DNA from 2 places in the Vreelandella sp. V005 genome. Region 2 is predicted to be linked to the other one. Evidence: predicted binding sites of a transcription regulator. Region 2 holds the regulator's gene; the other holds the start of a gene.
What was found. The regulator FliA, encoded in region 2, starts transcription of late flagellar genes. The targets are predictions, from matches to a motif close to CTAAAGTTNNNNNNNNNNCNGCCGATA.
Positions count from the first base shown of each region.

Region 1: a site for FliA is predicted at 3,851-3,877, ahead of ACUN8H_RS08655 (flagellin N-terminal helical domain-containing protein). Genes of this name have one in related genera too.

Region 1 is NZ_JBQXYA010000003.1:6,650-22,032, forward strand. Features, by position in the region: gene ACUN8H_RS08650 (glycosyltransferase) at 1-2,532, opposite strand, end outside; gene ACUN8H_RS08655 (flagellin N-terminal helical domain-containing protein) at 2,899-3,780, opposite strand; gene ACUN8H_RS08660 (flagellin N-terminal helical domain-containing protein) at 4,010-4,903, opposite strand; gene ACUN8H_RS08665 (flagellin N-terminal helical domain-containing protein) at 5,190-6,071, opposite strand; gene ACUN8H_RS08670 (flagellin N-terminal helical domain-containing protein) at 6,398-7,288, opposite strand; gene fliD (flagellar filament capping protein FliD) at 7,425-8,777, opposite strand; gene fliD (flagellar filament capping protein FliD) at 8,949-10,304, opposite strand; gene ACUN8H_RS08685 (hypothetical protein) at 10,779-11,120, shown strand; gene ACUN8H_RS08690 (serine hydrolase domain-containing protein) at 11,505-12,536, shown strand; gene ACUN8H_RS08695 (exopolysaccharide biosynthesis protein) at 12,676-13,269, opposite strand; gene ACUN8H_RS08700 (tellurite resistance TerB family protein) at 13,262-13,726, opposite strand; gene ACUN8H_RS08705 (nucleoid-associated protein) at 13,762-14,775, opposite strand; gene ACUN8H_RS08710 (ABC transporter permease) at 14,823-15,383, opposite strand, start outside.
Region 2 is NZ_JBQXYA010000004.1:39,094-54,476, forward strand. Features, by position in the region: gene ACUN8H_RS11260 (CheR family methyltransferase) at 1-727, shown strand, start outside; gene ACUN8H_RS11265 (protein-glutamate methylesterase/protein-glutamine glutaminase) at 819-1,880, shown strand; gene ACUN8H_RS11270 (methyl-accepting chemotaxis protein) at 2,007-3,701, shown strand; gene cheY (chemotaxis response regulator CheY) at 3,786-4,175, shown strand; gene cheZ (protein phosphatase CheZ) at 4,217-4,912, shown strand; gene flhB (flagellar biosynthesis protein FlhB) at 5,017-6,183, shown strand; gene flhA (flagellar biosynthesis protein FlhA) at 6,180-8,267, shown strand; gene flhF (flagellar biosynthesis protein FlhF) at 8,327-10,510, shown strand; gene ACUN8H_RS11300 (hypothetical protein) at 10,507-11,100, shown strand; gene ACUN8H_RS11305 (flagellar protein FlhE) at 11,126-11,554, shown strand; gene ACUN8H_RS11310 (RNA polymerase sigma factor FliA) at 11,581-12,282, shown strand; gene ACUN8H_RS11315 (motility protein A) at 12,324-13,142, shown strand; gene ACUN8H_RS11320 (OmpA/MotB family protein) at 13,148-13,819, shown strand; gene ACUN8H_RS11325 (diguanylate cyclase) at 13,842-15,383, shown strand, end outside.

The DNA of each region.
Region 1 (15,383 bases), on a different contig from region 2:
GCGATAATTAGGTGAATCATGCAAATATCTTTTTGTGAACAAACCGTAGTAAGCTGGTTTGATACGATAAAGACTTAGCAGTGAATCAGGACCCACAGCATAATTAGCAATATGGGCACTAGGGTGAAGGCTATAGTTTTGCTCCAAATGTTCGATAATATTGCTTTGCGGTTCGATAAGAAGAACTTTAGTCTTATCTTTATTGCGCATAACAACTTCATAAATAGGGTCGTTGATGCACCCATCATTTGCCCCTACCTGAACAACTTTCGTGCAACTCTTACTATCAATAATTGCTTGCATATTTCGTGCATACAAGCCTGTATCGTTTACAGTTTCAACTTTAGCCTCAATATCATTACCATCCGAACATTGAGATAACACCTTCTGCGGACCGTCACTACCTTCACCATTTTCGGAGACACGCGGAAGTAAATCCTGCGCCTCAAGAAACTCTAACGCCTTCTTTTCACTCACGTCAGCTAATAATTCAAAGGCCATATCATGTGCCGCAAAACCGACACTTAAAATAAAAGCGAGCTTAGTCTTGCTGGTATCGCTGAGAGCCGCCATTCGCTCGTGACTGGGAAGAAATAATACATCAGCGCTTTCTTGCTCAGTAGCGCAGGGGGTTCGCGAGTTCAGCTCTTCTGGCAGATGACTGTAGTGACGAATATTGTGAAAACGATAAAAACGGAAATTATTTCGGCTCGCCCAGTGCTGCAATTCAGCGAGGCTGGGCTGTTTTTCATGGGTAAGCTGAAAAGGAATTCGGGCTTGAATAAGCAGCGTGTCACCGAGTGATTTTTTACCATTCTCCAGCACAGTTATGGCATCGCTTAACTCGTCAAGAATCAACCAGTCGAGGCTTCCTAAACCTTCAATACTATCTAGAGCTACAGAATTAATAGGTAGCTCAGCCAACGGTTTTGCACTTAATTGGTGGCGCTTGGGAAGACTTTCGGCCGGTAGCGGTGCCAGGGTACTGGTCATCTCTGGAGCCACACAGGCGTGCATCGTAGCTACTTTTCCATCGCCTAGCAGGGCGTGCTGGAATAACTGAATATACTCACTACCTTCGTACTGAGAGATATCCTTTATTTCGCTTGCGGGGTCAAACGCGACAATGCCAAAGGCTTTTGTAGCTGCCATCTGATCAGCAAGACCACTTTTGATCAAGCTGGCTCGATTGTCGAGCACCATAATTTTACCTTTAATTTGCCAGGTAAAGTTATCAGTAAGCCACAATTGATTATTTTTTGGCTCGTCGTTGCCCTGCTTGGTTCCAGTTTCAACTCTGGTCAACTGTTGTAAGGAGTTATCAACTTTGAATTCAGGCTTTGTTGTTCGGCCGGCTAGTCGCTGACGGTGCCGCTTCTTCTGGGTAATAGTGAAATCTTTATTACCAGCGCGCAGATTCACTAAAGGCGTTAAAGCTGTGAGCAGTCGTTCTGTAGCTCTATCAAGATGGTGCTTCTCGCTACCTACCTGCCAAGCGCGAGCAACATACTCTTGATAAATATCTTCACCATCGAAAAACCGAGTGACCGCCTCCACAAGCGGTTGAAGTTCGTCTTCACTCAATAGGTGTTGGTAGGGCTCTTTATAACACTCATCTGGAAAATCAAAGGCGATACCGGCGTTGCCTATCATTTCCGGCATGCCACCACGATTGGTGATCAGCGCAGGAATACCGTTCAGCATGGCCTCGGCAAGCATGCGCCCGGAACTCTCCCACCATAGGCTAGGCGCTAACAATACGCGAGCTCTACTGTATGGGCCGCGCATATCGCTAGTGTTGGGGGTCACTACCACATTGTTTAAAGTGCTGCGCTGCTCCCCCATTCGCCGGGTGGTTTCCCTCAAAACGGCAGGCCAGTCGGCTCGGGCCTCCACCACTTCAAGCTCAATATCGGGCCTTTCTCGCTCCAGCTTTTCTGCCAACTGTACAAATATGCTAGCTCCTTTTTGCCAACTTGGATTAACAAATAAAAGGCGCTGGCGTTCATGATGCTCAGCGATAAAGTTTCTCGGAGCAATAAACTTGCCCACCGGCTTAGCGATATAACCGACTTCTTTACGATACATATCCGCTGTTGCTTGGCTGTCGGTAAGGATCAAATCCACATCACGGCACCAGCGTGATGCTTTATAGTTACCGTTGGCCAAGTAAAAAGCGACAGGAATACCTCGATCACGGGCCTCATCAGCAATCAGAATATCGAGGGTTTGACCGCCATAGAACCACACAACATCTGGCTTAAATGAATCCAGCATGTAGAGATACTGGCTATACCAAAGACCTTCTTCATGCGTCGTAAAATGATTGCGATTGTGACTGTAACTGACGACTAATTGATGCGTTAGCGGACCATCATCGGCCTCAATCAATTGATGCAAGTGAGCGCTCAGATCTAAAAATTGTTCTTTGAGCCGACCCATTCCTTTGGGGTTATCAAAAACAGTTGCCCCCAGCACCTGAACCTCATAGCCGCGTGCCACCAGTTGTATCAACATTTGGCGAACAGTCATGCTGGCCCCGCTAGAGGTATCCAACAGACAATAGGGATTAGCCCAAAGCAAGCGGGGTTTGCGTTTTGAAGTAGCGGATGCGGGGTTTGTCTTAACCATGAAGTGACTCACACAGAAAAATGGCAATCTAGCTAGATTACCTTGCTAGGGCAGTTTGCAAAGGTACGAATGCGCGGGTATTTAGGTGGGTGTTCTTTCGATCACAACTACTTAAAAACAGCAAATGGTGGCTTAGCTACCAATGACTCACGACAATTTTGTTTAATATATTATTAGAAACTCCTCAACAATGAGATTAATAGGCCAAAAAAACGGGGCCAACTGGCCCCGTCGTTACTTTCTTTTTCAGATCTGCGGCGAAACCTATTAGCCCAGCAGCGACAGTACAGACTGTGGTGTCTGGTTAGCCTGTGCCAGCATGGAAGTACCGGCCTGCTGAAGGATGTTGGCACGGGTCATGTTAGAGACTTCAACAGCGTAGTCAGCATCTTCGATACGCGATCGGGCTTCAGAGAGGTTGGTAGACGTTGTCGCCAGGTTATCAATCACCGAATCAAAGCGGTTCAGCGTTGCACCCAAGGTGGCACGATTGGTATCCAATGTCTTAGTAGATGCATCAACGGCATCAATAACATTCTGGAAATCATCATGCGTAACTGCACCACCAGAACCAGTGCCAGTAATTACAGTGGCACCACCAGAGACTGAAAGCGAACCACTTGAGCCTGTAGTCAAGCCAAGTCCTACTGTCGTAGCGTTGACTGTATCCACTTCAATAACGTCTTGAGCGGTAGTGTTGGAACCGACCTGAATATCTAAGGTAGTGCCGCCAGAACTCAGCAGATTGGTGCCGTTGAAGTTATTACTTCCCGCCACACGATCAATCTCAGCCAGGCGCTCGTTGATCTCTGTAGTAATGGCAGCCCGGTCGTCTGCAGTATTGGTGTCGTTGGCACCCTGTACCGCTAGCTCACGAATACGCTGCAGGTTGTCGTTAACTTGGTCAAGGCCGCCTTCCATGGTCTGCACCAGGGAGATACCGTCGCTAGCGTTACGGCTAGCCTGATCCATACCTTTGATTTGGGCCGTCATTTTGTTGGCAATAGCTTGACCAGCAGCATCGTCAGCGGCGCTGTTAATGCGCAGGCCAGAAGACAGACGCTCTTGCGCTTTAGCCAGCATGTCCTGAGATTTAGACAGGTTGTTCTGGCCAATCAGGGCGGTAATGTTAGTATTGATTACAGACATGTGAGTGCTCCTCGAAATTTAACTGGCCTGTTGGCCTGCTTTGCGGCACTTGCGTTGCCGTTATTATAATTAACGGCAGATACACCTATTTCTTTAGAAAATTACTCTTTTTTATGCTTATGACGGCAAATTATTTAGCTGCTGTTTCGCATAGCGCCAAAGCAGGCTTAATTGCAAAAACGGGGCCTATTGGCCCCGTTACTACTTCTTTTGAAAATCACCGACGGTATTAGCCCAGCAGAGATAGTACAGACTGCGGCGTCTGGTTAGCCTGCGCCAGCATGGAAGTACCTGCCTGCTGAAGAATATTGGCACGGGTCATGTTAGACACTTCAACAGCGTAGTCAGCGTCTTCGATACGCGAGCGGGCTTCTGAAAGATTGGTAGACGTCGTCGCCAGGTTATCGATTACCGAATCAAAGCGGTTCAGTGTTGCGCCCAAAGTAGCGCGGTCAGTATCCAGTGTTTTAGTAGACGCATCAACGGCATCAATGACGTTCTGGAAATCGGCATGCGTAATTGCACCACCGGATCCCGTACCAGTTAATGTAGTTACACCGCCAGAGGCTGTAATAGAACCGCCTGAGGACGTAGTGAGACCAAGTCCCGCAGTAGTTGCATCAATCCGCTTAACAGTGATGACGTCTTCAGTACTGGTATTGGAGCCAACCTGAATACTTAGTGCGCCAGTAGTTCCGCCACTAGCTACATTGAGCAGATTAGTACCGTTGAAGTTATTGCTACCCGCTACACGATCAATCTCAGCTAAGCGCTCATTGATTTCAGTTTCAATGGCCGCGCGGTCATCTGCGGTATTGGTGTCGTTGGCACCCTGTACTGCTAGTTCACGAATGCGCTGCAGGTTGTCGTTAACTTGGTCAAGACCGCCTTCCATGGTCTGCACCAGAGAGATGCCGTCGCTGGCGTTACGGCTAGCCTGATCCATACCTTTGATCTGGGCCGTCATCTTGTTGGCGATGGCCTGGCCAGCCGCATCGTCAGAGGCGCTATTGATGCGCAGACCTGAAGACAGGCGCTCTTGAGCTTTAGCTAGCGAGCTTTGAGCGTTAGATAGGTTATTCTGGCCAATCAGGGCGGTAATGTTAGTGTTGATGACAGACATGTGAGAGCTCCTCGATATTTGACTGGCCTGACGGCCTGCTTTGCGGCACTTGTGTTGCCGTTATTATAATTAACGGCTGACACGCCCGATTCTTTAGGGAAGATCGCTCTTTTTATGTAAAGTGCTGTAACTTATTTCGTTACTTTTCTGGTGGTATTAAATATGCATTTTTTAGCGGTAATCAAAAATGTCATCACTAATGGCGCTGATTACGAAAGTATTCTACATACAAAAACGGGGCCTGTTGGCCCCGTTATTACTTCTTTGGCATTACCGGTTAAAGGTATTAACCCAGCAGAGACAGCACCGACTGCGGCGTCTGATTAGCCTGCGCCAACATGGAAGTACCGGCCTGCTGAAGAATATTAGCGCGCGTCATGTTAGATACCTCCACCGCGTAGTCAGCATCTTCGATACGCGAGCGGGCTTCAGATAGGTTGGTAGATGTCGTCGCCAGGTTATCAATCACCGAATCAAAGCGATTCAGCGTAGCACCCAACGTTGCGCGGTTGGTGTCCAGAGTTTTAGTAGCGTTATCTACGGAATCAATCATGCTCTGGAAGGCTTGATGAGCACCACCGCTAGCAGCGCTTACAGCAGTAGAGTCAAACGTAGAGCCTGTAAGTGCAGCATTACCAGAAGCAAGTCCTAGCCCTGCAACTGTGGCATTAACGGTCTTCACGGTAATAACATCTTCAGCGTCAGTATTAGAGCCAACTTGAATGCTTAAGCTACTGCCAGCGCCAGAATCCAGATTCAACAAATTAGTGCCGTTAAAGTTATTGCTGCCAGCAACGCGATCAATTTCAGCCAAACGCTCATTGATTTCGGTTTCAATCGCTGCGCGATCATCTGCAGTGTTGGTGTCGTTGGCGCCCTGTACCGCTAGCTCACGAATACGCTGCAGGTTGTCGTTAACTTGGTCAAGGCCGCCTTCCATGGTCTGCACCAAAGAGATACCGTCACTAGCGTTACGACTAGCCTGATCCATGCCTTTAATCTGGGCCGTCATTTTGTTGGCAATGGCTTGACCAGCCGCATCGTCAGAGGCGCTGTTAATGCGTAGGCCAGAAGACAGACGCTCTTGCGCCTTAGCCAGCATGTCCTGAGATTTGGACAAGTTGTTCTGGCCGATCAAAGCAGTAATGTTAGTATTGATAACAGACATGTGAGTATCCTCGAAATTTAATTGGCCTGATGGCCTGCTTTGCGGCACATGCGTTGCCGTTATTATAATTAACGGCAAGCCAACCAATTTCTTGAGAAGAAAACCGCTTTTTTTATGTAAACTACTGTAACTTTCTAGCTACTTTTTTGCATCGCGTTAAGTATGCAGAGGACAATAGCCATTAAAGGTTTTGAATATACTCGCCTCCCTACGCAACGCTTGAATGTGGTGCGCCCTGCGCAACCTTTTCACAGCAACGCTCTTAAATGCAAAAAGACGGGGCCTAATGGCCCCGTCATCACTTCTTTTAAAACACTACCGAGATATTAGCCCAGCAGAGAGAGTACAGACTGCGGCGTTTGGTTAGCCTGTGCCAGCATGGAAGTACCGGCCTGCTGGAGAATATTAGCACGCGTCATATTGGACACTTCCACCGCGTAATCGGCATCTTCGATGCGCGAACGGGCCTCAGAAAGATTCGTAGAGGTTGTCGATAGGTTGTCGATTACCGAATCAAAGCGGTTCAGAGTCGCACCAAGAGTTGCGCGATTGGTATCCAACGTTTTAGTTGCGTCATCTACGGAGTTGATCAGGTTCTGGAATTCCTGATGTGTAGCGCCGCCTGATACATCTGCAACCACAAACTTACTATCAGCACCTACGGCCGCCGCTGTGCTACCAGACACAGTCGATGTTGTTTCAAGACCGAGACCAGTAACAGTGGCATTAATAGTATCAACTTCAATAACGTCATTGGTTGAGGTGTTGGAGCCAACCTGGATATTCAAAGTGGTTCCACCGCTGCTCAGCAGGTTAGTACCATTGAAGTTATTGCTACTAGCGACCCGGTCGATTTCTGCCAAACGCTCGTTAATCTCGGTAGTAATAGCGGCACGGTCGTCTTTGGTGTTGGTATCGTTGGCACCCTGTACCGCTAGCTCACGAATGCGCTGAAGGTTGTCATTTACTTGGTCAAGGCCGCCTTCCATAGTCTGTACTAGAGAGATACCGTCGCTGGCGTTACGGCTAGCCTGGTCCATGCCTTTAATTTGTGCCGACATTTTGTTGGCAATCGCTTGGCCAGCCGCATCGTCAGAGGCGCTGTTAATACGCAGACCAGAAGACAAACGTTCTTGCGCCTGAGCCAGCATGCCTTGAGACTTAGACAGGTTATTCTGGCCGATCAGGGCAGTAATGTTAGTGTTGATTACAGACATATGAGTGCTCCTCGAAATGTAACTGGCCTGGTGGCCTGTTTTGCGGCACTTGCGTTGCCGTTATTATAATTAACGGCAGGCCCACCAAGTTCTTTAGATAAAAACGCTCTTTTTTCTAAAAAATACTGTAAATAAATTAGTTACTCTTCTGCATAGAACCCAGCATATCGAATTGCTGAGAGAGGTAGCTGCTCATAGAGTTCATTTGCGCAATCAGGCCATCTAGCCCAGCAAACTGCTTACGGTAGCGTTCAGTACTCCGCTCAATACTCGCCTCCATACGAAGTTTGCGCTGATCCAGGCTATCAACCCGCTGCTCGGCGCTATTGACCGAACTTTGAATAATGCCGTCCTCTGCAGTGATCGCCTCAAGCGTTGCACTTAACCGCCCTGCGAAACCACCCTCTTCCGTTTCACCCGCAAAAAAGGCGGATAGCCCTTCAGGATTATTGGCGACTGCCTCATCCAACTTAGTTTCATCGACTTTTAAACGGCCGCGCTCATCAATGGCAATACCCAGCTGAGAAAGCCGTGAAATATCACCTGTACCAAGGTTATCGGTGATATCTCGGCGCAGACGATCTTCAATAGTGCGAACGGTGCGATCACCCACCAACTCGCCGGAGGTCTCGCCTTCACCGTTGTATGCGGTCATACGCTCAACGGTAGATTTCATTTCGTTGTAATTACTGACAAACGAATCAATCGCCTCTCGCAGTGACGCTTCATCACGCTCAATAACTAGGGTGACAGGGTTTGCAGAGGCCTCTGTAAGATCAAGCGTAACGCCCTGAATAGCCTCTTCAACGCGATTGGTTTTACTGGTAATGGCGATGCCATTAACATTTAATTCAGCATCCTGGCCTGCACGCACCGTGGCCGCGTCCATGGTTAGTGACGCTAGTCCAGAGAAACCGGTAAGCGAAGCGTCCTCTCCCGTCTCTTTGGAAGTCAGCGCTAAGCGGTACCCCGTGCCGTCGTTAACAAGGGAAGCCGTGACACCTGCTTCTTTATCCGCATTGATCTGGTCGCGGACGTCAGCAAGGGTACTGCCTGCGGCAATAGTGACGTCATAGCTTGTTTGTGTTGTGCCAGCACCAAAGTTAAGCGTCAGTGCCGTATCCGTTCCGGTTAGCTCTTGATCGAGCGCCACGCTATTAGAAGCAGCGCTGCCCGCGCGAGCCAGCTGCGTAACGGTAATTTCATAACGCCCCGCATTAGCGGTTTCGCCTGCAGTGGCCAACACGCCGTCGCCGGTTACCGTGCTTTTTTGCTGCATGAAAGAAGAGGGATCATTCAGCTTGGCAATAGAGGTTTGCACCCGATCCATTGCTGATTCAAGGCGCCCATAGGCAGAAATTTTGGTTTTCTGCGCACTCTGCTGCTCTAAAAGAGGGACAAGCTTTTGGCGTTCGGCCGCTTTAAGCTGATCCACCAAACCAGCAAGATCCAATCCAGAACCTACACCCAGTGCGGTAATTGAGGCCATTTGGTTCATTCCTTAAAAGTAGTAGAGATACGCGTCTAGGTTATTTATCGGCTACGGGCGAATAAACTTTAGCGGTGGTGTTTATTAAAGCTGTTCTAAGCCATTGCAAAAAAAAGCCCAGCACAGAGTGCTGGGCTTGGGGCATGCCATCAATCGGGAGTATTGATCGATTTAGCCTTGGTTTTGCTGGCCCAGCACTGCGAACTGCTGGGTAAGATAGGCGCTGGTTTGATTCATTTGTGCCACCATACCGTCCATTGCTTGAAACTGCGTGCGATAACGCTCTACGGTTTGTTCAATACGGCTTTCAGTCGTGGCAAAACGGTCTCCTAGGGAAGCAACGCGACTTTCTGATGAGCTAACTGCGCTTTCGAGACGTCCCCCCGCTCCAACAAGACTCTCAATTGCCGAGACCATTTGGCCTGCCATGCCGCCCTCTTCACTGTTCCCGGCGAAAAAATTAGCGAGCTGATCCGGCTGAGTAGCAATGATGTTATCCAACTGGTTTTCATCAATGGCAAGCGTGCCATCCACTTGCAGTGAGATACCTATATCGGATAGCGCGTTAAAACCCTCTCCCCCGACAGTGCTACTGATGGTTTGACGAAGAGTCATCTCGACAGCGCGGGTCGTCGCATCTGCGTTAAGCCCCGCCGCCTGGCCCGTTTCAGGGTCAAAAGCAGTCAAACTGGTAAGGGTCTCTTTAAGCGTGTTGAAGTCGTCAACAAATGCCGTGACCTTCTCGCGCATCGCCTCGTTATCCTGCTCGACAGTTACCGTACTCGCCGCGCCCGCTTCAGATAAGTTTAAGGTAACGCCCTGAATAGCACCTTCCACTTGATTGGTGGCACTAACGATATCGATTCCATTGACGTTAAACGCCGCATCCTGGCCCGCTTGAATTACCTGCACATCGGAGGTTTCTACGCCAGCGGCTAAAATGTCTGCAAAATTGGTGCTCTGTATACTTGCGTCTGCGCCGGTATCAGCCGCATTGATAGAGAGCCGATACCCTTCACCATCGTTGATAATCGAGGCGCTTAAGTTACCATCGCTCTGTTCATTGATAGCATCACGTATATTTTCCAGTGAACTGCCATCAGCAATGGTAATAGTATTTAATGCGCCATCAGCAAGCGTAAAGTTAAGTGACTGCTCCCCCGTCACGATGCTCTCAACTGCCGTTTCAAGACGCTCCGTCACTAAAGTACTTGCCGTCGCCAAACGCTCAACCTGCACTTCATACTGGCCTGGCTGAGCCTCATCGGTACTGACAGCACCAACAGCACTACCCTCGACATTAGTCGTCAGGCTTTCAAATGAAGAGCCATCATTGAGCGCTTGAGCAGAGCCCTGAAATTGTTCAAGCGCACTTTGCAGTTTTCCATAGGCTGATATTTGCGTTTCTGCAGACTGGATTTGTTGTGCTATGGGCGTGAGTTTACTGCGCTCAGCATCTTGCAACTGATTCAGCAAACCATTCAGATCCAGCCCAGAACCTATACCGAGTGATGAAATGGAAGCCATAAAATCAATGCCTTTGTTGAATACGTTTTGCTACGCTCACTGCTCCACATTCCCGTCTATGACGAGCAATGCGTGACACTAATACTTAATATAGTTACCTTAAAACGACGGACAAGTGAATTACAACTTAAGTATTAGACATTTTTTCTCGTACTAAATAATTTACACTAATTAACAGTTTGCAATATAGCGGCCCTTACACAATTAAACAATCAAGTTAAATCATGCCATTAATAGCTAACGGAAAAGTTTTTATCCGTTCTTATTAATAGAAGCTACAAATAAACACAGTCGGTAAGCCTAATGCACAAGCAGTGCTTGCCAAAGAGCACCCTATCAGGATTAGCCGTCCAGTCAAAAAGCATGAGCGACCCGCGATAGACCTTGGTCTAATATCGATCTTGGTCTATAATGCGCTGCAACAAGCCCAACTTGGTGCTAATTGCAGGAGAACACGCGATGCCTCCAGAGATCATGCCTTCCGAGCTGACTAGCGAACGCCCTGCCCAGCCGAATCTTGGGCTTACGACTGCGGCCAATGTTCAGCGTAGCCTTCGCCAGTGCCTGTCGATTGCCGCTGAACTGCTTTACGACCATGGCCATGTGCTCGAAACCATTACCTTACCCCAGCGCGGCTTAGCCCGCCGTGAGCTTGTCGCGCTGAGCACCGCGGCGCCTACTTGGGCAACCTGCCAGCAAGTGCTGGAAGCCAGCGAAGCCGCCACCTTTAATGAGTACGGTCGCTTTGTATTGACTGGCATGGGCCGTGAGATGATGTTCGATATGTTTGGCCAAGGTGCTGCTGATTGCGCTTGAGCCTATACGTTTTAATTATCCTGCCCATAAAAAACCGCCTACAGCATTATGCTTGTAGGCGGTTTTTTTTGGCTTAACGCTGGTATTGCTTCTCAGACGTTAGCGCAGGCCGAGCATCGAAAGAATGAACAGCACAACCACGATTAGGCCGATAATGTAGATGATATTACGCATAGGGCGCTCCTTGCTTATTGCGTTTCAGGGAAAATCAAAGAGTTGTTTAGCTTTGAAGTAACACCCCTAGAGTAGCAGCCCTGCCCATATTTTGCCTAATCACATCTAACCACGTTGGCGGAACCTTCCACGCTGGCTACTTTCGAACTCATACCAACGCCCGCGCTAAACCGCCAAGCTCGGTTACCATTCACGCAGAGAGGTACTTCTATGCGATCACTTCTACTGCTGGCATCCACCGCTTGCGCGATGTTAAGTGCAGCGTCGGCTTCTGCAGCAGCACCGAGTGCTACTTCGCTGGCGTCACTAGAGAGTGACACGGCGGCATTAAACCGCGTCCACAGCGTGGTCATCGCCTACGACGGCGAGATTATTCACGAGATTCATCAGGGTGGGCCGGGCGTTGCCTCGCCGGCCAACATCAAATCGCTCTCAAAAACCGTGTTGGCGGCGATCACTGGCGCAGCGATTGAGGCGGATATTATTGAATCCGTCGATCAGCCCATGGTGGCGCTGTTTGGCGAGCATCTTCCTCGCGGGATCGACCCAAAGGTCAGCGAGATCACGGTGGCCCACCTGCTTGCCCAGCAAGCGGGGCTTGAGCGTACCTCCGGCAGCAACTATGGCGCCTGGGTGGCCAGCGACAACTGGGTTAACGATGCGATGACGCGCCCGTTTGTGGATGAGCCGGGTGGGCAGATGCTCTACTCAACCGGCACTAGCCATCTGCTTTCCGCCGCGCTCACCCACGCTAGCGGCGAGACCACCCACACACTCGCCCAACGTTTGCTAGGCGATCCACTCAATATCACTATCCGCCCCTGGTTACGCGACCCGCAAGGCATCTATTTTGGCGGCAATGATATGCAGCTTTCGCCACGCGCCCTGATTGAGGTGGGCGAGCTATACCGCAACCATGGGCTAGTCATTGACGACGCAGGGAATGAGCAGCGCGTTCTGCCTGAAGGCTGGGTAGAGGCGTCGTGGCAGCCGCGCGGCACCTCTCGCTGGACCGGAGATGGTTATGGCTTTGGTTGGTTTATTACCCAGTTGGCGGATGAAGACGTTTACTACGGACGCGGCTACGGTGGCCAAGCGCTGTTCGTGATTCCTGAACGTGAAATGACGATAGTGATCACCTCAGACCCTACCCCACCCTCGCCGGGCGGGCAGTTCCAACAGCGATTGAATGGGCTGGTGGAAGGGTTGCTATCCGCCAATGCGCAGTCGCTTAGCCAGTAAAGGCAGGCTCGCTTACTCGTCTTTGTGGCCCAGGCTCATCAAATAGAGCGCGGCCGCCAGAGCTAGCACTGAAAGCGCTAGGTAGATGGCGTCCAGGGGCGTGGGGGGATGAAGCCTCTGACATGACGAAATTCTCTTATTAGAAAAAATTCATTGCGATCAAAGCACAGGTAGCGCCAAACAGCGCAAACCCTAGCAGCAGCGCCACGCCATCCCGGGCTACCAAGCCTAACCCCAGCAGCGTCAGCGCCAGCCCAGCCCCGTTGGCTGAAAAGGGAATGAATTCCATGGGTGGCATGGCCAGTGCGATGAGCAGACACACAAGCGCCGTCACCCGGATCCCGATATACCCCGTCAGCCATGGCAGGCGAACCCGCAATAGCCCGTCCACCCAGCGGGCGGGCTTTTTCATGTAGTGAATGCCTTTATCGAACTTTGGCCGTGAAATGGAGCGCTTGAGCAGCCATTTAGGTAGCCAAAATGCTTCACTACCCGCTAATAGCTGCACGGACACCAGCAGTACCAAGGCGGCCATCAGCGTGGGCATGCCGGGTATATCGCCAATAATCGGCGTGAGGGTAATCAAACCCGCCAGCAGCAGCAGTGGCCCAAACGAACGCCGCCCCACGGCATGCACCACATCATCAACGCTGACTCGCGAAGCGTCCTGCTCCATATTCTCGATCGAGTCGATTAAGTCCATTAAATCCGAGTCTTCGTTGCGGTTATGCATCGTGGTTATTGCGCTCCTCTATTTGCAGTTTGGTGCGGATAAAATCGCTATGGCTGACATACAGCAAATCCGCCAGACGGCGAATACGATGCTCTTCTAGCGAATCGACACTGCCGTCGGCCCAGGCCAATTGCCACATTTGTGCCACCAACTCACAGCGCTGCTCGTAGTTATAGTGCTCTTTGATCAGACTAACGAACTGATAGTGGTCGACGGCTTCATCCACTTCCGCCTGGGCAAGCGTCATGAGCTCTTCAACATCACGCTCACTTAGCCGGTAGCGCGCCGTTAGCATGGCGCGCAGTGCGACAAGCTCCTCATCGGTGGTGTCGTAGTCCGCGCGGACGATTTCACACAGCAGCGCGGCAGTGGCGAGTTCCAGCGTCAGCGTTTGGTTCTCGCGCTGTTCGGGTTGCGCCAGCGTACGCTGAAAAAAATCGTTAATAGCGTTCAGCATTAGAGTCTCCTGAGTCGGTGCCGCTTGTCCTCAGCTTAGTCCTGTTTGGTAAGCTGCTCTCTTAATTGCTTGGGCACTTGTTTGATAATCAAGCGATCCTGGGCAGCATCGTACTCAATGCTCGAACCGAGCAGGTGGGAGTCAAAACTAATCGAGACGCCGCCTGCACGCCCGGTAAAGCGACGAAACTGGCTCAAGGTGCGCTTATCCGGCGGAATCTCCGGCGAGAGCCCGTAATCTGAGTTGCGGATATGCTCATAGAACGCTTTAGGCTGCTGTTCATTCACTAGCCCGGAGAGCTCTTCCAGGGTCATCGGCTCACCGCGGCGCAACTGCTCATTGGCGTAATCGACCAGCGTGTCAGTTTTTTCACGACTTACTTCGTCGTCGTAATCCTCTTTTTCGACGTAGTCGCTGAACGCTTTTAGCAGCGTGCGGGTTTCGGCCGGGGCATCGACGCCCTCTTCCATGCCCAATAAGGCCACCAAGCCTTCAGCGAGTTTTTTGCCGCCACGGTCTTTCAAAAACGAGACATACTGCGCACTTGGCGCATCGCTCTGCCATTGGGTCAGGTTGATGCGGGCCGCCAGGGTGATCTGGCTGGTGTTGAGCTGGGCCGCGGGCACCGCTTGGTGCGCGTGATCGATACCAACACCTTCACGCTGATGCACCAAGGCCATGAAAAGGGTTTCGGTATCGCCCTGGCGCTGGTGGCTGAACACTAAGTAACCACTCACTGACAACTGCTCTTGAAGCTGCTTTGCGAGCCGTTCGGCCAGTGCTATTGAGAGCTCGGCAAAGCTCTGCTCTCCGGCAAGGTAATTACGCAACCACACGGCCAGTGGCCCGGCCTGATCGCCCCCGTCAGCAAAGCGCCCCCAGCCTTTGGGCTTGGTGTTGTAGGTGTCGTTCAGCACACCGACTAGGCCCGCCATCACCGGATCGTCGCTGGGCGCCGCCGGTTCTGATTGGGGGGCGGCGGTTAGGGTTAGGCGTTCACCATCAAGCGTCGGGGCAAGACGGTGCACAATACTCTGCAGTAGCGGCATAAGAGTTGACTAACATCCAGGTTTAAAGAGAGAAGTAGCGACCGAGCTTACGGTTTAAGGCGGTAACCGGTGCGAAAAATCCAGCCAATCGTGGTAAGGCAGGCGACCAGGAACAGCGCAATCATGCCCACGCTTGCTGCGAGACTCACATCGCTAATGCCATAAAAGCTCCAGCGAAAACCACTCACCAGGTAAACCACCGGATTCGCCAGGGTAACGGTTTGCCAAAACGGCGGCAGCATATCGATGGAGTAGAAGCTGCCGCCTAAAAAGGTGAGCGGCGTGATAACCAGTAGCGGCACTAGTTGCAACCGATCAAAGCCATCCGCCCATATGCCGATGATAAAACCGAGCAGGCTAAAAGTGACCGCCGTAAGCACCAGGAAGGAGAGCATCCAAAACGGGTGGGCGATTTCCAGCGGCACAAAGAAATTTGAGGTCGCTAAAATAATCAGCCCGAGCAAGATCGATTTCGAAGCAGCCGCGCCCACGTAGCCAACGACGATCTCTAAATGCGAAATAGGCGCTGAAAGCAGCTCATAAATGCTGCCGGAAAACTTCGGAAAAAAAATGCCGAAGGAGGCGTTTGAGACGCTTTGTGTTAACAG
Region 2 (15,383 bases):
TAAGCGGGAAATGGTCTATAGCCGCCTAGCAAAGCGGCTACGCCACCATGGCATGACGCGTTTTACCGATTATTTGGTGCGTTTGGAGCGTCAGCCAGAAGCGAAGGAGTGGGAGGCGTTTACCAACGCACTGACCACCAACCTCACGGCTTTTTTTCGTGAAGCGCACCATTTCCCCTTGCTGGCGGAACATATTAAGAATAAGCAAGAGCCGGTTACTATTTGGTGTTCGGCCTCCTCTACGGGTGAAGAGCCTTACTCACTGGCCATGACGCTATTAGAAACCCTAGGCGCTAAAGCGTCGCAAGCCAAAGTCATTGCCACCGATATCGACACCGATGCGTTGGCCAGGGCTCGCGCAGGCGTCTACCCCCTTGAGCAGGTGCGCAAGCTTGATGACGTGCGGGTAAAACGCTTTTTCCAGAAAGGAACCGGTAATCATGCGGGTTTCGCGCGGGTACGGCCCGAAGTGTCGGCCCTCGTCGAGTTTTTGCCGCTCAACCTGCTGGCGCCGCAATGGCCGATTAAGGGTGCTTTTGATGCGGTATTTTGCCGGAACATCATGATTTATTTTGATAAAGATACACAGTCAAAAATACTTAAGCGATTTGCACCGCTCATGAAGCCTGATGGGTTGCTGTTTGCCGGCCACTCTGAAAATTTTTCCTATATCAGTGACGCTTTCAAACTGCGTGGGCAGACCGTTTATACCCTAGCCAAAAAATGAACCATTGTCGTGTCTTTATGATCGCTTTAGGCGCTGTCGCTCCAGCGGTTGCAATCACACATCAGGCGTCTATAGCAAGAGGAGGCGTGCTTTGAGCGCAGCCAAGATCAAAGTACTTTGCGTCGATGATTCGGCGCTAATTCGCGATTTATTAACGGAAATCATTAATTCCCAGCCTGACATGGAAGTTGTGGCGGTAGCGCCGGATCCTATCGCTGCCCGGGATTTGATCAAGCAGCACAATCCTGATGTGTTAACCCTCGATGTAGAAATGCCGCGTATGGACGGCCTGGACTTTCTCGAACGCTTGATGCGTCTGCGGCCTATGCCGGTGCTTATGGTGTCGTCGCTAACCCAAAGCGGTTCGGAAATTACCCTGCGCGCGCTTGAGCTTGGTGCGCTTGATTTTGTCGCTAAGCCAAGCCTGGGTATTCGCAATGGCATGATGGAGTATGCCGACGAGATCGCCGAAAAATTGCGCGCCGCTGCACGTTCAAGGCCTCGTCAGGCGCGGCATAAAAATACCCCTCCCCCTGAAGCTTTGAAAGCCCCGCTCGTTTCAAGTGAAAAGCTGATTATTATTGGCGCCTCGACTGGTGGTACCGAAGCGATCCGCGCAGTGCTTGAGCCGTTGCCAGCGAACGCCCCCGCTATCTTGATTACTCAGCATATGCCCGGCGGTTTTACCCGCTCCTTTGCTGAGCGCTTAGATCGTCTGTGCCGGATTACCGTCAAGGAGGCGACCGATGGCGAGCGGATTCTACCGGGGCACGCCTATATTGCCCCAGGGGATCAGCACCTCAAATTAGCGCGCAGTGGCGCAAACTACGTCGCGCGGCTGGACAGCGGCCCGCCGGTCAACCGCCACCGGCCTTCGGTCGATGTGCTGTTCCATTCAGCCGCACAGCACGCAGGCAAAAACTCTGTTGGGGTGATTCTGACCGGCATGGGTAAAGATGGCGCGGCAGGCCTGCTTGAGATGCGCCAAGCGGGAGCCCCTACCATTGCTCAGAATGAACAATCCTGCGTGGTGTTTGGTATGCCCCGGGAGGCGATTGCGATGGGCGGTGCGGTGGAAGTGGTGGCGTTAGATGATGTCCCCACGCGGATGATGGCGCTGATCGCAGCCTCTGGTCGCGCGCAGCGTGTGTAGGGCCGTTTATAAAACTTAGCTTAAGAACTGAGTTTGGAATAAAAACTAGTTTTGGTTAATAGCTTAGCTTGGAAATTTTCAAAAAAACGTGGCATAAAAATTAATAAGCTCGCAAGGGATCTCCTAATGAATCGTTTACTGCGCAATTTGAGTATCCACGCCGCTGTGATCACAGCGCTCGTCTGCTTCGTCGCTCTAATTTTAGTGATTGCAGGCTTAGGTGTCGTGTCTGACCGCAATGCACAAAATAACTTATCGACGCTAAGCCGGATCAGCGATTCGCAGTTAAATGAGATTAACCGCGCCGACTCGCTGTTAAACCAGGCCATGTTGGCAATGGAAACGGCCTCAAACTATTTAATGGTCGGCCAGACCCAGCAGTCCAATGCCCAGGTCGATATCGCTGGCGATCGTATCGAGCGCGCCGAGCAACGATTTGAACTTTTTGCGAAGAGCCCATTTTCCCCGCAAGGCGAGGCACTGGCCAATGCGCTAATCGAAGATTTTAATACGGTAATAGGCCTGGTTAAGCAGCAGCATGAAACGTTCGAGTATATGGATTTAACCCGCTACAACAATTTGCGCGACGAATTGGTTGAGCCCTTAAGCAGCTTGGCGACTAGCATGACTGCGTTTGTCACCTACGGCTTTGACCGTGTGGATACTATCCGTACGGACGCGGCGGATCAGGGCAACTTGTTTATGATGATCAATGCGGGCGTAGTGATCTTTGCCCTGTTGATGACGTTGGTTATTTACCTCGGCTTACGTCGTACAGTAATTGCGCCACTCAGAGGTGCTGTGAAGCGCCTGGACGCTATCGCCGATGCGGATCTAACCGACCCGCTACCGGAGGCGGGTAAAAATGAAATTGGTCGTCTGTTTGGCGCAATGGCCACTATGCAGCAGAACCTGACCAATATCGTTGGCCGCGTGCGTGAAGGCAGTAACGAGATTCACCACGGTACGCGTGAAATCGCCAGCGGTAATGCGGATCTCTCTTCGCGCACTGAACAGCAGGCGGCGTCGATTCAAGAAACTGCCGCCAGCATGGAAGAGATGACGGCGACGGTAAAACAGAATGCCGACAACGCGCGCCAAGCCAGCACGCTGGCAGCTGATGCTTCAACCACTGCTGAGCATGGCGGAGACGTCGTGGCGCAAGTGGTTCAAACCATGCATGGCATCTCTACAAGCTCGAAAAAAGTCGCTGATATCACCAGCGTTATTGATTCAATTGCTTTTCAAACCAATATCCTGGCGCTGAACGCCTCGGTAGAAGCTGCCCGTGCGGGCGAGCAAGGCCGGGGATTTGCGGTCGTGGCGGGGGAAGTGCGTAACCTGGCCAGCCGCAGTGCGGATGCTGCCAAAGAGATCAAGACGCTAATTGATGCGTCGGTAACGCAAATCCAACAGGGTTCTACTCTGGTCGAGCAGGCGGGTACCACGATGTCGGATGTGGTTACCGCGGTACGCCGCGTGACCGATATCATGGATGAAATCTCGGCGGCCTCCCAGGAGCAGAGCGACGGTATCGAGCAGGTGAGTCAAGCCGTTGGCCAGATGGATCAAGTCACTCAACAAAACGCTGCGCTCGTGCAAGAGGCGTCTGCCGCTGCGGCTTCGCTGGAAGAGCAGGCCAATCGCTTAGAGCAGGCAGTCGACGTTTTCAAACTGCTGGGTACGCAAGCGGCCGCCCATCAGTCGCTACCGTCTGCGTCTTCTTCACCCGCGAATGCAATGCTGGCTGCCAGAACCGAACCGGCAGCGCGTCGGCCCGTGACGCAGCGTAGCGACCACGAAGAGTGGGAAGAATTTTAAGCAAGAGTTTTTAAGCAAGCATTTTAAACCCCTGACTGTACTTTCCAGTCGCCCCTGTGCCATGTACTGACGAGAGGATGACCGATGGCAGATAAGAATATGAGTTTCCTGGTCGTAGACGACTTTCCCACCATGCGTCGGATCGTGCGTAGTCTGCTTAAGGAACTAGGTTTCACTAATGTGGATGAAGCAGAGGATGGTCAGGATGCGCTCAATAAGCTGCGTGCTGGCAATTTTGATTTTGTCGTTTCGGATTGGAATATGCCCAATCTGGATGGCTTGGAGATGCTCAAGGAGATCCGTCAGGATGACGCTTTGAAAAGTCTTCCCGTGCTAATGGTGACCGCAGAAGCGAAGAAAGAAAACATTATAGCGGCAGCTCAGGCGGGTGCGAACGGCTATGTCGTTAAGCCGTTCACTGCCGCCACCCTGGAAGAGAAGCTCAATAAGATCTTCGACAAACTGGGTATGTGAGCGACTGAGCCTATGGGCTTGGTTAATGAGGAGACAACATGATGAGCCAGAATGAGCAGTCCGATTCTGCCCAGCTGTCCGAGCAAGCCGCTGAAGACCTAATTCATCGCATCGGTAAGTTGACGCGCATGTTGCGCGAGAACATGCGTGAGCTAGGGCTGGATAAAGAGATTGAGAAAGCGGCAGTAGCCATTCCCGATGCACGCGACCGCTTGCACTATGTCGCCACCATGACGGAGCAGGCAGCAGATCGAGCGCTCAATGCCGTTGACCGTGCACAGCCGCTGCAGGATCAGTTGTCAGACCGAGCGGAAGCGTTAGATAAGCGCTGGGCCGAGTGGTTTGAAGCGCCAAAAGAGCTGGACGAGGCCAAGGCACTCGTCGTCGAGACACGCACTTACCTCAGCGACGTGCCCGATGTGGTGTCAGCGACCAACAAAGAGCTGATGGAAATCATGATGGCCCAGGACTTTCAAGACCTGACCGGCCAAGTGATCAAGAAGATGATGGACGTGATCCATGAGATCGAGCATCAGCTGGTTCAGGTGCTTATCGATAACGCGCCGGGTGCCCATGCACGAGAAACACTGCAGCGCAAGGCCGAGGATCAGTGGAAAAGCGACAATGCACGGCGTAACGAAGAGCTTTTGAACGGGCCACAAGTGAAGGATAATGTTCCCGATACCGTCTCTGGGCAAGACCAAGTAGACGACTTGTTGGATGAATTAGGCTTTTAAAGCGCGTTATTAAACGCCCTCTGGGCACGCAAGCACGCTATTCAGCCGTCCCTATGGGCGGCTGAATACGTGTTAAGCTTCGCTTCACCTGGCCGGATACCCGAATGGCAGATAACGATAGCGACCAGGAAAAGACAGAAGAGGCCACCCCCAGGCGAAGAGAAAAGGCACGCGAAGAGGGGCAGGTCCCCCGTTCCCGTGAGTTAAATACTTTCTTACTCCTGTTGGGCGGTGTCATTGGGCTATGGAGCATGGGAAATATGCTCTATGACCAGCTAGGCATTGTGATGGAGCAAGCGTTTTTGTTTGAACGCCGCCAGGCAATGGAAAGTACCCCCATGCTGGTTAACGCGCTTGACCTTGGTCAGCGTACGTTAATGGCTTTGACACCATTGTTTTTGCTGTTAACCGTTATTGCGTTAGTAGCACCTGGGTTGATGGGGGGCTGGCTGATATCGGCAAAATCGATGCAGCCCAAATTGTCCAAATTAGACCCTATTAAAGGCGCCAAACGTATTTTATCCCCTCAGGCGTTGGTGGAGTTGGCAAAAGCTATCGCCAAGTCGGTGCTGGTAGGCGGCGTTGCCGCCGTATTTTTGTACTACAACATTGGTAAATTCATGGCGCTGATGGACCAACCTATCCAGCAAGCGCTTGCCAATGCGCTTCGTATGGCGGCCCAAGCGGCAGGAATCATGGTGATGGCATTGATCGTGGTCATTTTGATCGATGTCCCTTTTCAGCTCTGGGATAATGCCAAGAAGCTGCGCATGAGTCAGGAAGAGGTCAAGCGCGAGCACAAAGAGTCTGAAGGCGACCCGCATGTGAAAGCACGTATTCGTCAGCAGCAGCAAGCCATGGCACGTGGGCGGATGATGAGCAAAGTGCCCCAGGCGGACGTGATCATTACCAACCCAACTCACTACGCGATCGCACTGGTTTACCAGGAAGGCAGCATGGGCGCTCCGCGGTTGGTGGCTAAAGGCGCTGATGCAGTGGCTGCGCGTATCCGTGAAATTGGCGCAGAGGCTGGCATACCACGCTTGGAGGCAGCGCCATTGGCGCGCGCACTGTATCATCACGTGGATTTAGAGGCGGAGGTGCCGGCAGAATTGTATACCGCGGTGGCCGAAGTCATGGCTTGGGCCTATCGGCTTAAGCAAGTAGCCCAACAAGGAGGCGAGATGCCCCCAACCCCTGATAACCTGCCGGTTCCTCCGGATATGGAAAGCCCCAGGCATGGTGCCGGTGGCAATGAGGCACAACCATGAAAGGCTTGAGTCAGTTAATCGGTCGGCGCGATTGGATGGGCGATGTGCGTATGAAGCTGCTGGTCGGGCCGCTGCTCATCCTAATGATTTTGGGCATGATGATTGTGCCCTTGCCCCCTTTTGCACTCGATTTACTCTTCACCTTTAATATTGCGCTGGCCATTATGGTGTTAATGGTCAGCATGTTTACGCAAAAACCGCTCGATTTTGCGGCCTTTCCCGCTGTGCTGTTGTTCACGACGCTGCTGCGCCTATCGCTCAATGTCGCCTCTACCCGCGTCGTATTAATGGAAGGCCACCAAGGCGGAGCATCCGCCGGTAAGGTTATCGAAGCGTTTGGGGCGTTTCTGGTCGGCGGCAATTTCGCCGTTGGTCTGGTGGTCTTCCTGATTCTGGTGATCATCAACTTTATGGTCATTACCAAAGGTGCTGGCCGTATTGCCGAAGTGGGGGCGCGCTTTACTCTAGATGCGATGCCCGGCAAACAAATGGCGATCGATGCCGACTTGAACGCTGGCTTGATTGGCGAAGAAGACGCCAAAAAGCGCCGTGCGGAAGTTGCCCAAGAAGCTGACTTTTTTGGTTCGATGGACGGGGCGAGTAAGTTTGTCCGCGGTGATGCCATTGCGGGCCTGGTGATCATGGTGGTCAATATCATCGGCGGGCTGATGATTGGGATGCTGCAGCACGATATGAGTTTTGCCGCCGCAGGCCAGACCTACATGCTGCTGGCGATCGGTGATGGTTTGGTGGCACAAATCCCCGCTCTGGTCATCTCGACCGCAGCGGGTGTCACGGTATCTCGGGTAAGTACCGACACGAACGAAGACATTGGGCAGCAAATGCTCAGCCAGCTATTCGTGAATCCACAGGTGCTAATCCTAGCCGCCGTCGTGATGGGGCTGCTGGGCATGGTGCCAGGCATGCCCAATCTTGTCTTTCTCTTCTTCACGGCGCTGCTGGCGGGGTTGGCGTGGTTCATCATGCGCCAAAAGGAACAGACGCTGGTTAAAAACGAAATTGCCACTGAGCCGGTGCCTTTACAGGAGACCCCAGAAGCGAGTTGGGAAGACGTGCAACTGGTCGATACCCTCGGTTTGGAAGTGGGCCATCGTTTAATACCGCTGGTCGATTCGCGTCAAAAAGGCGAGCTGCTAGGACGGATCAAAAGCGTGCGGAAGAAGTTTGCTCAGGAAGTCGGCTTTCTGCCGCCGGTCGTGCATATCCGCGATAATTTGGAACTGCCGCCTAACGCTTACGTGCTTTCAATGAAAGGTGCTGAAATTGGCCGTGCCGAGGCACAGCCGGGTAAATGGCTGGCGATTAATCCGGGGCAAGTCTCTGGCGAGCTGCAGGGCACGCCTACACAGGACCCAGCCTTTGGCTTGCCTGCTGTCTGGATTGATAGCCATCAGCGCGAACATGCTCAGGTATATGGTTACACCGTCGTGGATGCCAGTACGGTGATTGCGACGCATTTGAACCATCTGCTGCACCGTCATTCCCCCGAAATGCTGGGTCGTCAGGAAGTCCAGAAGCTACTCGACAAGATGGGCGACGATCAGAAGGCACTCGTCGAAGAAGTGATTCCGAAAGCGATTTCGTTGACGGTCCTACAGCGTATTTTGCAAAATTTGCTTGATGAAGATGTCTCCATTCGCGATATGCGCACTATTTTGGATACGCTCGCGGAGTATGCCGCCCAACAAAAAGATCCCAACGAGCTGACGGCGCTGGTGCGGGTCTCATTGGGTCGCGCGATTGTCCAGCAGTGGTTCGCAGGGCAAGAGACCCTCAACGTGATGGGGCTGGATGCCCAGCTGGAACAAGTGCTGGTTCAGGCCATGAACGGTAACGGTGCGATGGAGCCTGGCTTGGCAGAAACGCTGATGACCCAAGCGCAGCAGGCGTTAGAGCGTCATGAAAGCTCGGGTGAGCCACCGGTACTTGTCGTGCAGCACTCGTTGCGAGCCGTAATGTCGCGTTTCTTGCGCCGCCGGTTACGCCATATGTCAGTGCTGTCTCAGGCAGAGATTCCCGATGACCGTACATTAAGAGTGGCTACACTGGTAGGCGGACGCTAATCCTCCCATGCCGTGATAGGCTAGCGTCATCCATTTCCAGTATAGGCTAAGGGTAAGTCATGAGTGTTAGACGTTTCGTGGGGGCCAACAGTCGTGATGTAATGCGCCAAGTGCGTGAAGCTCTCGGTGAAGATGCCCTGATCGTGGCTAATCGACGTACCGAAGGGGGCGTTGAAATCCTGGCCATGGCGGACGAAGCCATCGACCATTTCGAGCCTTCGCCGGAGCCCCCTGCCCCCGAAACACCGGTAACGCCACCGGTACAAGACCCCCTGCAGGCGATGAGTGAGCGCTTGTTGCAAGAAATGCAGGATATGCGCGCGCTGCTGGCCAGCAATCAAGCGGCTGGTGCGGTGTCCGCGCCCCAGGGAGCACCAGCGGATACCGCTGCACGGCTGCGTCAAATGCTCTGGAGCGTTGGCTTTGGCAGTGAACTCGCCGATGAGTTGCTGGCAGGATTGCCCGAGCCGTTAAAGGCATCAAGCAGTGATAGTGACGCGCCGTTGCAATGGCTGCGTCAGCAGTTAATGGCGCGTCTTTGCGTACTCAGCGATGAGCCGAGCTTCTTCGATCAAACCGGTATTGTGGCGCTGGTAGGCCCGACCGGGGTGGGGAAAACCACCACCACGGCAAAGCTGGCCGCCCGTTTTGTTATGCGTCACGGCACACGGCCGGTCGCACTGGTAACCACCGACAGCTTCAGAATCGGCGCCCATGAGCAGCTACGCATTTATGCGCGCCTGCTGGATACGCCCATGTATGCGTTGGATGCGGAGCAACCCATTGATGACTTGCTGGGGCGCTTGCAAGGCAAGCAGTGGGTGATTATCGACACCGTCGGTATGAGCCAGCGTGACCAGCGGGTAATTGAGCAGATTGCTCACCTTCAAGGGGGGCGTTCGCGAGTGCGCTTGGTGCTATTGCTCAACGCCGCCAGCCAGCCGGAAACCCTTGAAGAGGTCGTGCTGCGTTATCGTCAGGCGGCGCGGGCGGCGGGCGCAGAGCTAGACGACTGCATTATTACCAAACAGGACGAAGCGGGGCGCCTAGCGCCGGTGCTCGACATTGTCATGCGTCACGGGCTGCGCGTGCTGTTTGGTTCAAATGGTCAGCAGGTACCTGAAGATATGGCCATTGCGACCCCGGCGACACTCGTGGATCAGGCGCTAAGCACGGCAACGCCGCAGCGCGAACAGGCACAACGTGCTGACGTGCCGATGGGTATGCCACGCTGGTCGCGGGATGTACTGGGGCAAGGACGTCGCTTGTCGTCATTGCTGGCGCGGCTGCGTCAGCGGGTGACCGGGTTTGCAGAACTGGAGGCAATGTGGGATTTAGCCTCACTACCGAGCCGTCTACAGGAAGAGCGCTTGGATGCATTGCTCGCGCGTTATCCCGCCGCGCAGACAACGCTGGGCATGGCATGGTCGGCGCGCCGCAATGAGCGCGGCTGTGACTGGGCAATGCCCGATATTGGCCTGGATGCCGAGGGTGCATGGCTGGCACTACCGTGGCTGCAGCATCGCCACCCAGCTGGCTGGCAACCGCGCCTAGCGGCGCTGACACAAGCAAGCGGTGTCGCCGTACATTTACTGCCTCGCCTGCCCGAGCCTGAGGCGCTGGCATGGCTAGAAACCGAACATTTGACCTGGGTCAGCCAAGTGGCTTCCAGTCATCGAATAGTCTCTCATCACGAGCGCCAGCCCCTTCGTCAGTTATTTAATGACAGTGTGCTAACTCACCATGTGGGCGTACGCTTTCGAGGGCAGTCCATGCAGCTCTGGACGGCCCATGCCGAAGTAGATGACGCTACCGGTCTAGCTCTACTCGCCTGGTATGGAGAAGTACGTGACCCGGAAAGCGCGAAAGTAGTCGCGCGTCGCTATTGGCTGACGCCTGCCCGGCTGGGAACAGAGGTACTTTCGTTACTGCTGACACAACTCCAAAGCGATGGGCTGGCCACCTTGACGCGCCGCGCATGGCAGCAGCTAAAAGAGGCTGACAGCGGTGAGGTTAATGCCGAGGTACGCCTGCTCATGGCTAGCGGCCTAGCCGCCGTCGCCGGGCATCTGGATGTTGCTGAGGATGAAGAGGCACAAACACTGCGTGGTGACGTGCTCAATTTGTCGGGCACCAGCCGTCGGCGTCGCGATACCGGCATGCTCGATGCGCTGGTTTACGCGTTTATGGCCCGAGATGCGATTCGCCAACTAGGTAGTGTCAGTCGAGAGGGCGTGGTGTGAGCGATCAAGACCAAGCCTCAGGGCTGCGCAAGTGGGCGAGCCTGCAGCGCCAACAGCAGCAGGCTGACGGGGCAATGGATATCGCGGTTGCCGAGCATGTGCCAGTAAAAGAACAAAGTGCGTCGTTGTTAGTGCCGATGGCCAGCACAATAGACGAAGCAGGGATAGATGAAACAGAGACGCCAGCGTCGCCCAAGCCGAAGACTAAGACGCCATTAGTAGTGGTTGGCCTACCGAGTGGTGGCGCCGCCCAGGTCAATAAGGTCAAAGCACGGCTAGGCCAGTGGTCGACATTAGGCCGCAGTTGGGCCGGTGAACCAGAAGATTGGGACATCCACATCGTGATGGCAGGCACGGCTGATTTTGCTCAGTTACGCAATCAATACAGCCGCTGGGCGCTGTGGATCAGTAGCGATGCCGAGGCTTTTGCTGCGATGTACCGTACGTTGCTTGAGCTTCATGAACGAGGCGGGCCGCGTCGTTTATTGGCGCTTCACGAGCCGCACTTGCCGCGCCAGGGATTGCTCGATAACTTGCGTGGCGCCGCTGATTACTACTTAAATATGGAGCTACTGGTACTTGCACGATGAGTGGACTCCGCCAAGGAGAACAAGCATGCTAAGCTGGCCATTGAGAAAGGCAGTGTCGCTGAGTGCGTTACTGTTAACAGGGTTATGGCTGTCAGGAATGACGCAGAGTGCCCAAGCGGCGAACGGAAGCTGGAGCGCCCAGCTCCCTGGGCTAATGGTGGCGATGAGTGACCGGGCAAGCGCTAGCCAGGAGACCTCTCCACCGGCCTCGGCAAATCTTCGTTTAGGGCAACTCGGCCGTATTCAGTGGCAGTTCCACTATCCTCCCAATGCGCTATTAAACGCTTGGTTGTGCCATCCTGAGCAGTGTGTTGCGCTAACAGGTATGCGGGGTTCTACCATCGCATTGGCCGGTCAAAGGGCAGAAGCGCCGTTGCATTTTCGCTTCGCCTTACGTCCAGGCCAGCGGCCGGTTCGAGTGCAGGGACTGCAAATGATTGTGAATTATCAGTGAAGGCTGTATAGCCGCGAGGCGAGAGGATGTACACAGCACAAGGCAGGATCAAACAGAATGAGCTGTTGACGCAATACATGCCACTGGTGCGACGCCAGGCCTTGACGCTTCAGGTCCGTTTGCCAGCCAGCATTGAGCTCGACGATCTTATTCAAGCCGGGATGGTCGGGCTGCTTGAGGCGCTCGGACGCTTCGATGCTACTCAGGGGGCGACCTTTGCGACGTTTGCCAGTCAACGAATTCGTGGTGCGATGATGGATGAATTGCGCACCCGCGATTGGCTGCCCCGCAGCGTGCGCCGTTCGGCGCGAGCAGTGGACAGTGCCGTTCGCCAGTTAGAGCAACAGCTGGGTCGAGCACCAGAAGAGAGCGAAATCGCCCATCACCTTGAGATGCCACTGAATGAGTATCAGCAACTCCTAAACGATACCAACAGTGGTCAACTGCTGCCGTTTGAGGAGCTAGTCGCCGATGGTGGTGAGCCGGTCAACAATGAACCGAGCAACTCACCGTTTGAACAACTGCTGGACGGCCAGCAGCGGCAAACGCTGATTGACGCGATTGAAGCGCTGCCAGAACGTGAAAAACTCCTCATGGCGCTGTATTACCAGGAAGAGCTCAACCTCAAGGAAGTCGGGGCTGTGTTGGGCGTGACGGAGTCCCGCGTTTCTCAACTGCACAGTCAAGCCGTCAGTCGTCTACGCGCACGCTTACACGACTCGGCGTAACACCGCCTGTTAACTCACTTGTGACCGGCAAGGAGCCGTGGATGAATCCTTCGACGCTGATAGGCATATTTGCCAGCATACTGCTGTTGGTAAGTGTGCTTTTTTTTACCGCAGAGTCCCCTGCAAGCTTTATCAATTTACCGGGATTGGCCATCGTAGTGACCGGGACGTTAGCGGCGACGTTTATTAGCTACCCGCTGAAAGAAGTAGTGCGTGTAGTGCGGTTGGTGGGGTTGGTGTTCCGGCGCGAAAATACTTATATGCGCGACGATATCCGCGAGCTGGTCGACATGTCGCGGCTATGGTTTAAAGGCGATGTGCGTGCGGTCGAGCGCGAGCTGGAGCATACGCGCAACCCCTTTTTACGCACCGGTATCCAACTAGTAATTGCCAATACCAAAGAGGACGAAATTTTCGACATGCTGCGCTGGCGAATTGCCCGCTTAAAAGCGCGTGAGCATGCCGAGGCGCAAATATTTCGCACCATGGCTACCTATGCCCCTGCGTTTGGCATGATCGGTACCCTGGTCGGCCTAGTCAATATGCTGGAAGTCATGGACGCAGGCGATCTGCAGGTCATTGGCCCTCGCATGGCGGTGGCGCTGCTGACGACGTTCTACGGTATTTTACTCGCCAACCTCGTTTTCAAACCGATTGCAGTGAAACTTGAACGCCGCACCGAAGAGCGGCTGATAACCATGAATATGGTGCTAGAAGGTATTTCACTGATCACTAAGCGCCGCCTGCCGTCGTTTATTGAAGAGACCCTTCATTCGTTTGTGGCTAATTACCACGATGAGATTCGTGATAACAGCGTTAAACCACGCCCTGACACGTCGGTTAGTTCGGCGATGAGATAGCCACCATGTTAGACCGTGATACACGCCATGCGCTGGAAATCCCGGTCACGGCTGGCGAGGGGGATGAGGGGTGGTTAACCAGCTATCTCGATGTATTAACGCTGCTCATTACCCTCTTCGTACTACTGCTTTCACTCTCACCGCCAGGTGGCGGAGAGGGCGCTGATACTGCTTTCATGCGTTCGGCTAGCGCGGTATCATCGCTACCACTAGCTTCCCTCGCCACTGGCATACAGCCTCGCCACGATGGGCTGCAACCCGAGTATGCCGGGCTTGATATTCCCGGCGTGAGCGTGTCGCAAGGGCGCGAAGGGGTTACGCTGCGGATTGATACCAGCCTGTTATTTCCCAGCGGCCAAGCCGTACTGACACCTCAGGGACGTGGCGTGATTGAAAGTCTGATGGATGTTTTGGCTCGTTTTGACGGCCAGATTTCGGTGGAAGGCCATACCGACAGCGTGCCTATTGCGACAGCACGCTTCCCCTCCAACTGGGAACTCTCGTCTGCGCGGGCGATTGCCGTTGTGCGGCATTTAGAGCGCCAAGGTTTCAATATTTCTCGTATGCGGGCCGTCGGCTATGCTGACACCCAACCCATGGAACCGAACGCAACCGCGGATGGTCGTGCGGCCAACCGACGCGTAGAGCTGTTGCTGCGGCAGCCGCTTAAAGGGTGAATAGACTGTCGAGGCCACCACCGTGTCCAAGTATCACCCGCTATTGCAGTCGTTTGGTGCCCTGCTGGTCGTCGATGCTGACTGTCGGCGCGTTCAATCGGCGAGCACGAACTTAACCCGCCTGACGGGTATTGAATGCCCCAGTAATGGTGAGCTTAGCCTTGCCTGTGTGTTGGGAAAGCGCCTGAGCCAGCGCGTGCGGCGTGAGCTCCAGGGGCAGCAGCGGCTCCCCGGCCCGTTGGCGTTTATTCGCGCTAAACACAGCAGTGTGCGTTTTCAACTTCATGCCTACCGCGCCAATGAGCAGGTCATTGTTGAGATTGAGCCGTTAAATCCGCTTGGTAAACGTCGCCTGCTGGGCACCGTGAATGAGCGGTTGATGCACTTGGCCGAAGCGACGCATCAGGAAGAACTGCTCGACTACTTAGTGAATACTATTCAACAGCTTACCGGTCATGATCGTGTCACCGTGTGTCATTTCGATAGTGATTGGCATGGTTTGATGGTGGCTGAAGCGCTAGGCGAGCAGTTGCCTTCGCTAAGAGGGCAGCGCTTCCCCGCCAGTGATTTTCCCCCTGCGCTGCGACAAAGTTATGAAAATTACCCCGTGCGGCTGATTGAAGACGTTCATTCTGCTCCTGAGACGCTTGTGCCCGGGCAGATGACGGTGAACCTTGGCGGCAGTTTTTTACGTGCCCCAGCGCCCGAAAGGCAGCGCTACTTAAAGCGCCTCGGCGTGTGTGGCTCACTCAGTTTAGCCATGCAGGGAGATACCGGCCTATGGGGGTTAGTCTTTTGCCACTCCGCCACACCACAGGCGGTTGAACCGCCTGTGCGCGATGCTGTGCGTACGCTGGTGCAGATGGCCACGCAACGTATGCTGCTGCTACGGGCTCGCCAGGAAGCACGCTACCTGCAGCGCGTTCAGGATAGCTTGGTATTGAGTGTGGGAGTGCGCAGAGAGCCACAGAGCCCACAACAACTCCTGCATGAGCAGGCGGCTACTTGGATGAAGCTGTTTCGCGCCCATGGCATTGTGCTGTGGGTGAATGGGGGGGCTTATCAAGCGGGTGTCACGCCCTCACCGGGGGCTCTTAGCCAGTTGGTGCTTCGTTTGGAACGAGCTCATGTACATAGCGGGCCTTGGTGTACGCGTGAGTTAGCCACAGAGCCATTAACCTGCTCGCTAGCCATGCCCGGCCAGTGCGGTGCGTTAGCCGTGCCGCTGCCCATGAACTCAACCCAGCGCGCGTGGTTACTCTTTTTTCGTCCTGAGCAGGTGGAAACTTTGTATTGGGCAATGCAGCCGGCCACTGCTCCCCAACCGGTGTCGGTACCGGCCTCTTCGCTTGCTTGGCATGAAGAAGTCGTGGGCAGGAGCGAAGCGTGGCAACGGGTAGAGCGGTTAGCCGCGGTGGATTTAGGAGAAGATCTAACGCTGGCCATTTCAGCTTATGAAATCAGCTCCCTGAATATGCACCTAGAGCGTGAGCGCCAAGCCCTCGCTGAGGCCAACCAGCGTCTTAAGCAATTGGCTCACTTTGATCCCTTAACCAACGTGTGG